Cytobacillus luteolus: one gene and its partner. The main gene of each other region encodes a partner of the protein of the gene in region 2 in a complex. Links are inferred from orthologs where the notes say so. Each region holds a gene or a part of one and is shown on either strand. Other genes may lie near its edges.

Evidence for each region.
Region 1: the proteins of dnaA (region 2) and sirA are in contact, whole or in part, in a crystal structure (PDB 4TPS), measured with the Bacillus subtilis proteins. The link is inferred for Cytobacillus luteolus from one-to-one orthologs.

What each region holds. Positions count from the first base shown.
Region 1 is NZ_JAGGKM010000002.1:229,349-236,374, forward strand. The notes cover bases 2,184-4,886. They hold sirA (sporulation inhibitor of replication protein SirA), read right to left. Parts: upstream 3,904-4,886; coding sequence 3,463-3,903; downstream 2,184-3,462. Other genes in these bases: J2Z26_RS05995 (ABC transporter transmembrane domain-containing protein), read right to left, coding at 2,184-3,036; J2Z26_RS06000 (YneF family protein), read right to left, coding at 3,142-3,363; tkt (transketolase), read right to left, coding at 4,110-4,886. In the rest of the region: J2Z26_RS05990 (ABC transporter ATP-binding protein), read right to left, coding at 1-1,285; more of J2Z26_RS05995, read right to left, coding at 1,288-2,183; more of tkt, read right to left, coding at 4,887-6,116; J2Z26_RS06015 (DUF896 domain-containing protein), read right to left, coding at 6,300-6,530; cell division suppressor protein YneA, read right to left, coding at 6,655-6,978. UniProt on the Bacillus subtilis protein: Inhibits DNA replication initiation during sporulation, preventing overinitiation and thus enforcing diploidy; probably the main regulator of sporulation replication initiation under Spo0A control.
Region 2 is NZ_JAGGKM010000007.1:3,364-11,580, reverse strand. What follows is about bases 1-2,844. They hold dnaA (chromosomal replication initiator protein DnaA), read left to right. Parts: upstream 1-669; coding sequence 670-2,019; downstream 2,020-2,844. Other genes in these bases: dnaN (DNA polymerase III subunit beta), read left to right, coding at 2,218-2,844. Also shown: more of dnaN, read left to right, coding at 2,845-3,351; S4 domain-containing protein YaaA, read left to right, coding at 3,562-3,777; DNA replication/repair protein RecF, read left to right, coding at 3,792-4,910; extracellular matrix regulator RemB, read left to right, coding at 4,920-5,192; gyrB (DNA topoisomerase (ATP-hydrolyzing) subunit B), read left to right, coding at 5,268-7,178; gyrA (DNA gyrase subunit A), read left to right, coding at 7,262-8,217. UniProt on the Bacillus subtilis protein: Plays an essential role in the initiation and regulation of chromosomal replication. ATP-DnaA binds to the origin of replication (oriC) to initiate formation of the DNA replication initiation complex once per cell cycle.

The DNA of each region.
Region 1 (7,026 bases), on a different replicon or contig from region 2:
GCAAAACTAATCCAGTATGCTTCCTTAACTCATCATCTTTAAAACTCTTTATCGAATGACCGTCTAGTAAAATATCACCACGGTCAACCTCATAAAAGCGCATTAATAAATTGATAATTGAACTTTTCCCACTACCCGTATGCCCAACTAAGGCAATCGTTTCACCTTTTTTTGCACTAAACGAAATGTTTTTCAACACATCTCTCTTACCATCATATGAAAAACTTACATTCTTAAACTCAATAGTTCCAGTATCAATCTTAGGATTTTCTTTTCCAACCTTCACTGGAGCTAATTCATCATTATCCATAAGTGAAAACACACGATCAGATGCAACAATTGCTTGCTGTAATAATGAAAGTCGCATCATCATTTGGTTAATGGGTTCAAAAAATCTTTCCAAATAGTTTACAAATGCATATAGGACACCTATTTCTACGACATTATTAATCGAAGTTATTCCGAAAAAACTTAATACCAGTATTAGTGCAAGAATATAAACAAAATCAATAGCGGGTCTTAATAATAAACCATCTAGCTTGATATTTTTAATCCCAGCTTTATAATGAGCTTCATTTATTTCATCAAATTCTTTTTGGAGACGTCGTTCTTGTCTAAATACTTGAATAATTGCCATCCCTTGCAAGGACTCATTTATCTTTGCATTTAATTGACTAAGCCTCTCCCTCATATCTTGATAAAATTTTGAACTAAAATGTCGATAAGTTTTCATAATGAGAAAGATAACCGGAATCAGAAATAAACAAAAGAATGCTAATTTAACATTCAAGATAAACATTGCAATAAATACACCTATTAACAACACAGCATTTTGCACGAAGGTTGCTATTACACTTATAAACATATCTTTTATTGCTTCTGTATCATTTGTTACTCTAGAAACAATGCTGCCTCCTGGTGTTTTATCAAAAAACTTTAAGCCCAATGCATGAACCTTAGTAAAGACATCAATCCGTAAATCCTGAATAATGTTTAATGATATTTCGTGAAATTTTACTAACTGAAAATAGTTAACAATAACCTTAATAAAATGGACAAGGATATATGAAACACCCAATATAATTAGTGGTTGTGCCTCTATATTTCTTGGAGTTAAGTAATCATCTATAAAAACCTTCACGAATATAGGCCCTATTATCTCACCTATCGTTCCTATTAATAAAAGTGTAAACGCAATGAAAAACTCTTTCTTATATTTCTTTGTATAGGAAAGAAGTCGAAAAAGCACTTGTCGTTGTTGTTTTGAAGTTAATGTTTTATTCATGATCACATACCTCCATGTTCTACAAGTGCTTCTAATTGTTGACGATGATACATTTCTTTATACCATCCTTGTTCATTCATTAATTCATCATGTGTGCCCTTTTGAACAATTCTACCATCTTCTAATACAACTATTACATTTGCATGCGCAATAGCACTTAAACGATGAGATGTGATAATAGTTGTTTTACCCTCTCTCGTTTGTTTTAGGGCAGATAATATCATTTCTTCTGTTTTTGCATCAACTGCTGACAATGAATCGTCTAGTATCAAAACCTCTGGATTTACTATAAGTGCTCTAGCGATGGATATACGCTGTTTTTGTCCACCTGAAAGAGAAACACCTCTTTCTCCTACCATTGTCTCGTAACCTTCTGTAAAACTGACGATATCCTCATGGATTGAAGCAAGTTCTGCTGCCTGTATTATCTCTTGGTAGGTTGCATTTGGTTTAGCAAAAGCTATATTATCAGCAATTGTTGCAGAAAATAAGAAGTGATCTTGTGGGACATAACCGATTCCTTTTCTTAATGCTTCTAATGAATAAGTAGAAATTGAATGCTTACCAAATGTTATTTCTCCTTTATACCCTTCGAACTCTCTAATTAATAGTTTAAGCAGTGTTGTCTTTCCTGCACCTGTCTTACCAACAATCCCTAATGTCTCACCCTGTCTTAACGTTATTTGTATATCATTTAAGGTGATCTGTTCGTCCGAAAAAGCAAATTCCTTGATAGCATAGATAATATTACCGGAAGGTTGTTCATTCAATACTTCTTCACTATCTTTAATATCTACCTTCTCATTTAAAAGGCTAGAAACACGATCATAGGAGGCTCTCCCACGTTCAACAATATTAAACAGCCATCCGAAAGCTAACATTGGCCATATTAATAAACCCAAATATGTTGTAAACGAAATAAGTTGGCCTAATGTCATTTCATCAGTAAGTACAAAATAAGAACCAAAGGAAACTGCAAGGAAAAAAGAGAACCCCACAATCAATGAAATTGTCGGATCGAATAAGGCATCAATTTTAGCTACTTTCATATTCTTTCTAACAACTTCAGCGGATTCCTCACGAAAAGAATCAACATCATCCTGCTCATATCCAAACGTTTTTAACACTTTGATACCACTTACGCTTTCCTGAACTTTATCATTTAAAGATGAAAAAGCCTCCTGAGCCTTATGAAATCGTTTATGTAACAATGTACCATACCAACTTGTAGATAGTGCCATTAATGGCATTGGAATTAAACTAATGAGTGTAAGCTTCCAACTAATCGTTGCAGCCATCATAATTAATACAAATCCACCAGTAACTAAAGAATCGACCAAGGTCAGTACACCTGCACCCGCTGTCTGCTGAACAGCTTGAATATCGTTGGTCGAATGGGCCATAAGATCACCAATTCTACGCCTTTGGTAGAAGGATTGAGACATCTTAGTGAAGTGGCTATATAATTTTTCTCTTAACAATCGAGCTAACCTAACTGAAGCCCCAAATAGCATAATTCTCCAAAAAAATCGAACGATATAAACAGTAGTTGCTACAACCAACAATAGTCCAAGCCAGTTAGTAAGAATCTTCGTTGTTAACTGACCTTCAACAATTAAGTCTACGACCTTCCCAATGACAAATGGAGGGACTAGCTCTAATAAAGCTACGACACACAATAAAGAAATTCCTATCAAGTACGATTTCTTTTCTTGTTTAAAAAACCACATTAAATCTTTAAAAACTCGCATAAACTTTCCCCCACAACAACTTTTAAACGCTTAAATAGTTTATCAAATATTTAGAAAACAAGAAAGAAAAAAATAAAGACACTCAGTGACGAGTGCCTGTCCATCTTACTTATCCATTTGACCGTTCATTGCTTTTAGCATTTGATTGATTTTCTTTTGCGATGGTTTCATTCCCATTTGCATCATCATTACCTTAAGCATTTGCTCATTGATCGGTGGATTTTTCTTTAAGTAGTTCATCATGTATTTACGTGCAATGAAAAATCCTAGGGCTACCCCAGCAAGAAGTGCTAGAATACCTACTAGAATCGGTACCCAAATACCCATATTTCTTCCTCCTTCATGTTGTCTACATTACAGTGTACTAGACCAAGTGTAATTATACAATATTTGTTTACTAATTTCTCTATATTTTATAACATGTTTTCACACAAATTTTCTTTCTTTAATAGGGTTTAACCAACCATGGCGTTGTAATGTGAAATCCATCGCCAAAAAGCAGGAGTCATACTTTCTTAATACTTCAAAGAAAATGGTTTCAGCTTCATAACTGCCAGATGACTCTAGCAAAAGATATCGGTCATGTACTACTAGTCTCGCCTCACTATTGTTACTATTTATCATCAGTTTATGTACATTTCGCTCATTCAGGTAATCTGTTCGTTTTCTTAAAAGGCTATCAATACATTGGTGGATATGTAAAGTAGGAATTGGTCTAGTCACATAGTCGATTTGCTTTCGTAATTGAGCCTTATGTTTATTTTCAGCATTTTCACATTCACGGAAAAGTTCATAAATTTTCGTTTCACGACCGAAATAATGACTAGCAATTTCCTCTTCTATCAAATAAATATGATATCGTCGCATTCCCATCGCTCCCCGGTAATGTATAGTACTTCCATTATACAGGACAAGAAAAATTGATATTGTCTGAAAATGGAGAAAATATAGCACTACTTTTGTCGAAAACACCCGAAAGCGAAAGAAGTGCCAACTATTTACTCTATCATCAAGGTCCGTTTGATTTAAACATGCTTAATGTAAGTAATAATTGGCACTTTTTAAAGGAAATCCTATTTATTTAAAATTTTTCTCATTCGTGCTACAACATTCTGCACTGAGAATCCATACTCTTCCATAATTTTCGGTCCAGGAGCGGAAGCGCCAAAGTCATTAATTGCCAGCACTTCCCCCTCATCACCAGTATACTTTTCCCAGCCAAGCGATGATGCCATTTCAATTCCAAGACGTTTTTTAACTGACTTAGGTATTACTGAGTCTTTATATTCTTGAGTTTGTTGTTCAAAACGATCCCATGAAGGCATACTTACAACTGATACGTGAATTCCCTGGCCTGCTAGTTCTTGTTGAGCGCTGACCGCAAGATTTACCTCAGAACCAGAAGCGAGTAAAATCCCTTCAGGGTTATTATTTTGTGCCTCTGAAACAACATAAGCACCTTTTTTAACACCCTCATAGGCCTTTTCCCTTGTACCAGGAAGTGTCGGCAAATTTTGACGCGTTAGGACTAGTACGGTTGGCTTATCCGTTGACTCCACAGCTAATCTCCAAGCAGCAACTGTTTCATTACCATCTGCTGGACGAATAACTCCAAGGTGTGGCATTGCACGCAATGAAGGAAGCTGCTCAATAGGCTCATGAGTAGGTCCATCTTCTCCAACTGCAATGCTGTCATGTGTGAATACATAAGTAACCGGAAGTTTCATTAAAGCAGCCAATCGAATAGCAGGTCGTAAGTAATCAGAGAATACGAAGAATGTACCTCCATAAACTTTCACCCCACCATGTAGTGCCATTCCGTTAAGAGCAGCACCCATCGCAAACTCACGAACACCAAACCAAATGTTACGGCCACTATAATCTTCTGGAGTGAAATCATTTGCACCTTTAATCATTGTGTTGTTAGATCCAGCAAGGTCTGCTGATCCCCCAAAGAATTGTGGAACATGATTGGCGATAGCATTTAATGCTTCACCAGAGGATGCACGCGAAGCAAGGCTCTTTCCTACCTCATAAGTGGGTAATTGAGTTTCCCAGCCTTCTGGTAGTTTTCCGGAAATCGCTGCATCTAATTGATTACCTAGCTCGGGATATTTTTCTTTATACTGAGAGAACAATTGATTCCATTCTTGTTCTTTCTTTTTACCTGGCTCAAGGATTGTTGAATGGAAATGTGAGTAAACCTCTTCAGGAACATGAAAATCATTATCAAAAGTCCAATTGTAGGTTTCTTTGGTAAGTTTTGTCTCATCTACTCCTAAAGGTGCGCCATGAACTCCTGATGTACCAGCTCTGTTTGGCGATCCGTATCCAATTGTAGTCTTAACTTCAATTAAAGTAGGACGGGATAGATCCCCTTTTGCCTCTTCAATTGCCCTTGAAATCTCCTCAATACTATTTCCATCTTCTACACGGATATATTGCCAGCCATATGAATCAAAACGCTTCTGAACACTCTCTGAGAATGAGCGATCTAAATCCCCATCCAAAGAGATGTCATTTGAATCATATAAAACAACTAATTTTCCTAATTTCAGGTGGCCAGCTAGTGACGCAGCCTCAGCAGAAACACCTTCCATTAAATCACCATCACCACAAATACTATATGTAAAATGATCAACTACTTCAAAACTTTCTTTATTATAGGTTTTAGCCAAGTGACGTTCTGCCATCGCCATACCAACCGCCATCGCAATACCTTGTCCAAGTGGACCAGTTGTTGCATCTACTCCAGGGGTATGACCAAATTCAGGATGTCCAGGCGTTTTACTACCCCATTGTCTGAATCCTTTTAAATCGTCAATCGAAAGCTCATATCCACTTAAGTGTAATAAACTATAAAGTAACATTGAACCATGGCCAGCAGATAATACAAATCGGTCACGATTAAACCATTCAGGGTTGCTTGGACTAATGTTCATGTGTTGTGTCCATAGTGAATATGCCATAGGCGCGGCACCCATCGGCATTCCCGGATGACCTGAATTTGCCTTTTCAATCGCGTCAATTGATAGTGTACGAATCGAACCAATTGCCAAATCTTCAATAGTATGTGTCATTTGTAACGTTCATCCTTTCTAATAAAACCTCTATGTATACTCTACTATCATATATTGACGAAGAAAAATGCACAACTCTTCTTCACTGAATTGTCAAGATTTAATTTCATCGCCAATATGAGTAGTATGCACAATAAATAAGAATACATAGCATAATACCTATGTATTCTTCCAATAAATAATTTAATTTAATCGTTGATTTTTACTCTTTTTTAGCTTTTCAGGAGTAACGTCTGTACCAGTTGGATCAACAATTTTTACGGTATGAAGAGTATCTGTCATTGAATTTCTAAAGGTTTGTATATATTCTTTACGTAATCCTTGCTGCTCAACCACTTCTTCAGGAGTTAAGCCTTCATTTTTTGATTTTTTTGAAAGCTCATTAATTCGAGCAATTTTTTCTTTTGATAGCATGTTGAAAACCCCTCTTAGAACATTTATGGATAGTTTCCATCTTACTAAAGTAAGGTGGGGTTTACAAGCTATCAGACTTATAGAATTCTTTTGCCCTCAAATTTTAACTATACTTTGTAATAGCTTATTCACTTGCATATGTATGAAGTTTATCAAGATCTTCGATGGATTTAATTGGAATGAAAAGTGTATCGCCTGGCTTTAATTGATTTGAGTCTACCCCGTTATTTGTTTCTACCCAAATAACAAAGTCAGAAAAACTAAGGTTGTGCTGTTCTTTAAATGCGTTGTTTATTTCCCATAAAGTATCACCATGATTTATTGTAATCTCTAGATAACTCTCTTGGTTATGTGTTTTTATAGTAGAATCACTAATTGCAAAAGACATAGCGATTAATAAAAATGTAAATAAAACATAATAGATTCCTGATATTTTTCTTTCTTTCATATTAATTACCCCCAACACGAATATTTGTTCGTATGTTTATATTTACAG
Region 2 (8,217 bases):
CATAAATTGATTTATGTGACCTCAGTTTGGCTATTTCACCATTTGGAGGGCTCATAAACTAATTTATGTGACATCGGTTTGGCTGTTTCACCATTTTAGGGCGCATAAACTAATTTATATGACTAACAACTATAGTTATATAAGATCCCCAATCAAAGATTGATGTGAAAAAAGTAACCTCTATAACTTTACACAAAACATACTCATAACACATCAGGTAAATCTTTCTTCCCGCTTCTGTGGATACTTTTTTCGACATTTTTTTCTATCCACAACAGTTATCGACAACCTTCACACATCATCTTGTGTTGTGGACATTTTTTTTCCACAAGGTGTAGTGATTGTGGATAAGTTTCTAAAAACCATTGCCTAGTAAGGAAATATTTGATATTATATTTGTGTTTTCACACTTTATAAATTACTCCTGTATTTATCCTTATCCACAGATGTGGATAACTTGTGGACACTTTTTTCACAAGGTGGATAAATACTTGTCCACAAAAAGTGAATTTTGTCGAAAAGATACTTTTCTTCTATAATAAATAGTTATTCACAATTATCGGCAAATGTATTTTTATAACTCGTTATTCATCCAGTGAATACGCTTGTACAAAACCTATACAACCGTCTAATACAGACACCATTCTGAGTAAAAGGAGGGAAAAATAATTGGAAAACATCTCTGATTTATGGACGAAAGCTCTTAGTGAGATTGAAAAAAAACTTAGTAAACCCAGCTTTGAAACCTGGCTTAAATCAACAAAAGCTCATTCACTACAGTCTGATACACTAACGATCACTGCTCCAAATGAGTTTGCTAGAGATTGGCTTGAATCAAGATACTTACATCTGATTGCAGAAACAATCTATGATTTAACTGGTGCTGAGTTAAATATTAAATTTATTATTCCCCAGAATCAGTTAGAAGAAGAATTTGAACTTAAATCACCTGTCAAAAAAGTATCTAAACAAGATGATGAACCTACTGAATTACCACAAAATATGTTAAATCCAAAATATACGTTTGATACATTTGTTATAGGTTCAGGTAACCGATTTGCTCATGCAGCTTCCCTTGCTGTAGCTGAAGCGCCAGCCAAAGCTTATAATCCACTTTTTATCTATGGTGGTGTTGGACTAGGTAAAACTCACCTTATGCATGCAATTGGACATTACGTGATAGACCATAATCCGAATGCTAAGGTTGTCTACTTGTCATCTGAAAAGTTTACAAATGAATTCATTAACTCAATCAGAGACAATAAAGCTGTCGATTTCCGAAACAAGTATAGAAGTGTGGATGTTTTACTTATAGATGATATTCAATTTCTAGCAGGAAAAGAACAAACACAAGAGGAATTTTTCCATACTTTTAATACACTCCATGAAGAAAGTAAACAAATTGTTATTTCAAGTGATAGACCTCCTAAGGAAATTCCTACTCTAGAAGATCGACTTCGCTCTAGGTTTGAATGGGGCTTAATTACTGATATAACACCTCCTGACTTGGAAACAAGGATTGCCATTTTACGTAAAAAAGCGAAAGCAGAAGGTTTAGATATCCCTAATGAAGTGATGCTCTACATTGCTAATCAAATTGATACAAATATCCGTGAACTTGAAGGTGCACTTATTCGTGTTGTTGCTTATTCATCTCTTATTAATAAAGATATAAATGCTGATTTAGCAGCAGAAGCATTGCGGGATATCATACCAAACTCTAAACCAAAAGCTATTACAATCTTTGAAATTCAAAAAACGGTAGGACAGCATTTTAATATAAAACTCGAAGATTTCAAGGCGAAAAAACGTACAAAATCAGTCGCTTTCCCTAGACAAGTTGCTATGTATCTTGCCAGGGAGTTAACCGACTTTTCATTGCCTAAAATTGGGGATGAATTTGGTGGACGAGACCATACTACTGTTATTCATGCTCATGAAAAGATATCGAAGTTAATTGAAAGTGATGCCCTACTTCAAAAACAAGTAAAAGAAATTCATACTCAGTTAAAAGGCTAATTATTTTTTTCTTGGATAATGTGTATAACTTGAGTTTATTTACACACAGTCTGTCCACATGTGGATAGGCTGTGTTTCCTTTGAAAAGTGAGGGTTATCCACATTTCCACAAGCCCTACTATTACTTCTACTATTTTATTAAAAAAATATATATATTCAGCTACGCGTTTTTTAGACCGGTTAAGGAGGATTTTTTTTATGAAATTTATTATTCAAAAAGACTATCTAGTACAAAGTGTTCAAGATGTAATGAAAGCAGTCTCATCTAGAACAACAATTCCAATCCTTACAGGAATTAAAATAGTTGCTACAACTGAAGGTGTGACACTTACTGGTAGTGATTCAGATATATCCATTGAATCTTTTATTCCAGCAGAAGAAGCAGGAAGTGAAATTGTAGAAATAAGGCAGCCTGGAAGCATTGTGTTACAAGCACGTTTTTTCAGTGAGATCGTAAAGAAACTTCCTAAAGATACAGTAGAAATCGAAGTGCAAAATCACCTTTCAACAGTGATACGCTCAGGAAAAGCTGAGTTTAACCTTAATGGTTTAGACGCAGAAGAATACCCTCACCTACCACAGGTTGAAGAAGAGAATATGTTCCGTATACCGACAGATCTATTAAAAAATATGATTCGTCAAACGGTATTCGCAGTGTCCGTCTCAGAAACACGCCCTATCTTGACAGGTGTAAACTGGAAGGTTGAAAGTGGACAATTACACTGTACTGCAACAGATAGCCACCGTTTAGCTATGAGAAAAGCAAGTATCGAAATGGAGAATCAAGATACTTATAATGTGGTTATTCCTGGGAAAAGTTTAAATGAATTAAGTAAAATACTAGATGACACAAATGAATTAGTAGACATTGTTATTACAGAAAACCAAGTACTATTTAAAACAAAGCATTTACTATTCTTCTCACGCTTACTTGATGGGAATTATCCAGATACATCAAGACTAATTCCAAATGAAAGTAAGACAGATGTTGTCATTACAACAAAAGATCTACTTCAGTCAATTGACCGAGCTTCTTTATTAGGTGAAGGTAAAAATAATGTTGTAAAACTATCAACGTTACCTGAAGGAGTTATTGAAGTGTCTTCGAATACACCGGAAATCGGAAAAGTAATTGAAGAAATTCAAAGCCAATCGATTGAAGGAGAAGAATTAAAAATATCCTTCAGTGCTAAATATATGATTGATGCTTTAAAAGCCCTTGATAGTACAGAGATTAAAGTAAGTTTTACTGGTGCGATGAGACCATTTTTACTACGTTCAATCGATAATGACTCTGTATTACACTTAATACTTCCAGTTCGAACTTTTTAAGCCATTTAATTTTTAATAACTTAAGCTACTAGGAAAAGAAAATAAAACCTAGTAGCTTTCTTTTCTATAGCATGATTATTTAGTAAAATAGAAATAGTGATAGTTAATCTAGTTTACGGAAAAAATAATCTAGAGCACGAGCTAGTAAGACCGAAAGTAACGCTATCTGTCATTGTGACCGAACCAAAAGAAATGAAAGTAGGCGATTTAATGGCAAAAGAAATCGAAATTTCTACAGAGTATATTCCTTTAGGTCAATTTTTAAAATTAGCTGAAATAATCCAGACCGGTGGAATGGCAAAATGGTTTCTGAGTGAGCATGAAATATATGTAAACGGAGAACCTGAGAATCGACGCGGAAAAAAACTTAGAAATAATGATATTATAGATATACCAGGATTTGGTACTTTTATTGTGAAAGCATAAGTGGGTGAACCCCTTTGTATATTAAAGAGTTACAATTAACAAACTATCGAAATTACCCGAAGCTAGAAGCTGAATTCGAAGACAAGGTCAATGTTATTCTTGGTGAAAATGCCCAAGGAAAAACAAATGTAATGGAATCTATTTATGTTCTTGCTATGGCTAAGTCTCACAGGACATCCAATGACAAAGATCTCATTCGCTGGGAGCAAGAGTATGCTAAAATAGAAGGTAGGATTCACAAACGCATGAGTCCTCTATCATTACAGCTTGTTGTCTCCAAAAAAGGCAAAAAGGCAAAAAGCAATCATTTAGAGCAAAAGAAACTAAGTCAATACGTCGGCAGCATGAACGTTGTCATGTTTGCTCCTGAGGACCTTAACCTAGTTAAAGGTAGTCCTCAGGTAAGGCGACGATTTATCGATATGGAAATTGGCCAAGTGTCACCGGTTTATCTTCATGACCTTAGCCAATTTCAAAAAATTCTTGGGCAACGAAACCAATATTTAAAATTACTTCAGATGAAGCGACAAACTGATCAAACGATGTTAGATGTACTAACAGAACAGTTGATCGAAGTAGCTGTAAAAATAGTTACAAAGCGCTTTGAATTCTTAAGATTGTTACAAAAATGGGCTGAGCCTATCCATAATGGCATTAGTAGAGGCCTAGAAACACTAGAAATTATGTATAAACCCTCAGTAGAGGTATCAGAAGAAGGACAATTGTCGAAAATAATAGAAGCATATGAAGAAAAGTTTGCTAAAATAAGAGATAGAGAACTAGACAGAGGAATTACGTTAGCGGGTCCACACCGGGATGATTTAGCTTTTAATGTGAACGGTAAAGATGTTCAGACATATGGATCACAAGGACAACAACGTACAACAGCACTATCTTTAAAACTTGCAGAAATTGAATTGATTTATTCTGAGATTGGCGAATATCCAATTCTTCTTCTAGATGATGTACTATCTGAGTTGGATGATTATAGACAATCGCATCTACTCAACACAATACAGGGGAAAGTTCAAACCTTTGTTACGACTACCAGTGTTGAAGGGATAAACCATGAAACATTGAAGCAAGCAGCAACTTTTACAGTAACGGCTGGTGAAATGACAAAGCTAAAATGAGGTGATGAATTGTTCATTCACTTAGGGGAAAATGTCATCGTTCGATCGTGTGATGTCATTACGATATTGGATAGGCAATTATTAAAATCTTCATCTATCGTAAATGAATTTTTAGATATACAGAAACACCAAATTGTCGAACTAGCCAATGGTGATACGAAATCAGTAGTAATTACTGCTGATAAGATTTACTTTTCACCACTGTCTACTAGCACGTTAAAGAAACGTGCACAGCATGTCAATGAGCTAGAGAAGGTTTTTGAAGAAGAATTAGCAGAGTAAGATAACTTTTTTAATTGGAATAGGTTTTGTCAAATGAAAGTGTGGGTGGTATAAGTGGCAATGGATCAAAAAGAAATGAATCAACAACCAGCATACGATGAAAATCAGATACAAGTCCTAGAAGGCTTAGAGGCTGTTCGTAAACGCCCTGGAATGTATATCGGTTCAACTAGTAGCAAAGGACTTCACCATCTTGTTTGGGAAATTGTAGATAATAGTATTGATGAGGCATTGGCTGGTCATTGTGATGAGGTTAATGTATACATTGAAGAAGACAACAGCATTACAGTTAAAGATAACGGCCGTGGTATTCCTGTTGGGATACATGAAAAAATGGGAAGACCAGCTGTTGAGGTAATTTTGACTGTACTTCATGCTGGTGGAAAATTTGATGGTGGTGGTTACAAGGTTTCTGGAGGTCTACATGGTGTAGGTGCATCCGTTGTAAATGCTCTATCAACATCTTTAGAGGTTCATGTTTATCGTGATGGTAAGGTTCATTATCAAAAGTTTGAACGTGGAGTACCGGTAGGAGATTTACAAGTCATTGGGGAAACAGACCGTACAGGTACAACAATTAACTTTGTTCCAGATAGTGAAATCTTTACTGAAACACTTGTATACGAATTTGATATATTAGCAAATAGACTTAGAGAACTTGCATTCTTAACTCGTGGTGTAAAAATAACCATTGAAGATAAAAGAGAAGAAAAAAAGCTAAAAGAATATTTCTATGAAGGCGGAATTAAATCTTATGTAGAGCATTTAAACCGCACAAAAGAAGTGATTCACGAAGAACCAGTATTCGTTGAAGGTGAGCGTGAGGGAATTGTTGTAGAGGTAGCTTTACAATATAACGATAGCTACACTAGTAATATATATTCTTATGCAAATAATATCCATACACATGAGGGTGGAACTCACGAATCAGGTTTTAAAACAGCACTAACACGAATCATTAATGACTATGCAAGAAAAAGCAATATTTTTAAAGAAAATGATGCAAATCTTAGCGGAGATGATGTTCGTGAAGGATTAACAGCCATCATTTCTATAAAACATCCTGACCCACAATTTGAAGGTCAAACGAAAACAAAATTAGGAAATAGTGAAGCTAGAACAATCACTGAAGCTGTCTTCTCTGATAAATTTGAAGCGTTTCTACTAGAAAACCCTTCTGTTGCTAGAAAGATTGTTGAAAAAGGGGTCATGGCTGCACGTGCAAGGTTAGCAGCGAAAAAAGCACGTGAATTAACTAGAAGAAAAAGTGCGCTTGAAATCTCAAGTCTTCCGGGTAAACTAGCAGATTGCTCTTCAAAAGATCCTGCCATTAGTGAAATATATGTGGTAGAGGGTGACTCTGCAGGTGGTTCAGCGAAGCAAGGACGTGACCGTCATTTCCAAGCAATCTTACCTTTAAGAGGAAAAATTCTTAATGTAGAGAAAGCACGTTTAGACAAAATCTTATCAAACAATGAGATTCGTACAATTATTACAGCGTTAGGTACTGGAATTGGTGAGGACTTTGATATTGCAAAGGCAAGATATCACAAAATCGTTATTATGACGGATGCGGATGTTGACGGAGCACATATTCGAACACTGATACTAACTTTCTTCTACCGTTATATGAGAAAAATTATAGAACAGGGCTATATCTATATTGCTCAGCCGCCTTTATATAAGATTCAAGCGGGTAAACGAGTTGAATATGCCTATAATGAAAAACAATTAGAAGAACTTTTAGCCGACTTCCCTGCTACACCTAAACCTGGTATTCAGCGTTACAAAGGTCTTGGAGAGATGAATCCAGGTCAGCTTTGGGAAACGACAATGGATCCAGCTACAAGAACACTTCTTCAAGTTAATCTGCAGGATGCAATGGAAGCAGATGAAACGTTTGATATATTAATGGGCGATAAAGTAGAACCAAGACGTAATTTCATTGAAGAAAATGCTAAATACGTTAAAAACTTAGATATCTAAATGTTTTGCAGGATAGAAACTCTATCCTGTCTTTTACATAAATCGAACAATAAATTCTGTACCCTAAATAAGGGAGGTCTAACATGTCTGAAACGCAAAATCCCCAAGTAAAAGAAATAAATATAAGTCATGAAATGAGGACTTCATTTTTAGACTATGCAATGAGTGTTATAGTATCTCGTGCCCTTCCTGATGTACGTGATGGTTTAAAACCAGTACATCGTCGTATTCTATATGCGATGAATGACTTAGGAATGACATCTGATAAAGCCTTTAAAAAGTCAGCACGTATTGTTGGTGAAGTAATTGGTAAGTATCATCCACATGGTGACACGGCTGTATATGATTCCATGGTACGTATGGCGCAAGATTTCAACTTCCGTTATATGCTCGTTGAAGGTCATGGAAACTTTGGTTCCGTAGATGGAGATCCTGCTGCAGCTATGCGTTATACAGAAGCACGTATGTCTAAAATATCGATGGAACTTATTAGAGATATTAATAAAGATACAATCGACTATAGAGACAACTATGATGGTTCAGAAAGAGAACCTGTGGTACTTCCTGCAAGGTTTCCTAACTTGCTAGTAAATGGTGCAGCAGGTATTGCTGTTGGAATGGCTACGAATATTCCACCACATCAACTAGGAGAAGTGATTGATGGTGTACTAGCTGTTAGTAGAGATTCTGATATTACTATTTCCGAATTAATGGAAATTATTCCGGGTCCTGATTTCCCTACTGGAGGTCAAATCTTAGGAAGAAGCGGTATCCGTAAAGCCTATGAAACTGGGCGTGGATCAATAACGATCCGTGCAAAGGTTGAAATAGAGACGAAAAGCAATGGTAAAGAAGTAATTATCGTTAGAGAACTTCCATACCAAGTTAACAAAGCAAAGTTAATTGAGAAAATCGCAGAATTAGTTCGTGATAAAAAAATCGAAGGGATTACTGACCTTCGTGATGAATCAGACCGAAATGGAATGCGTATGGTTATTGAGGTTCGAAAAGATGCAAATGCAAATGTGCTTTTAAACAA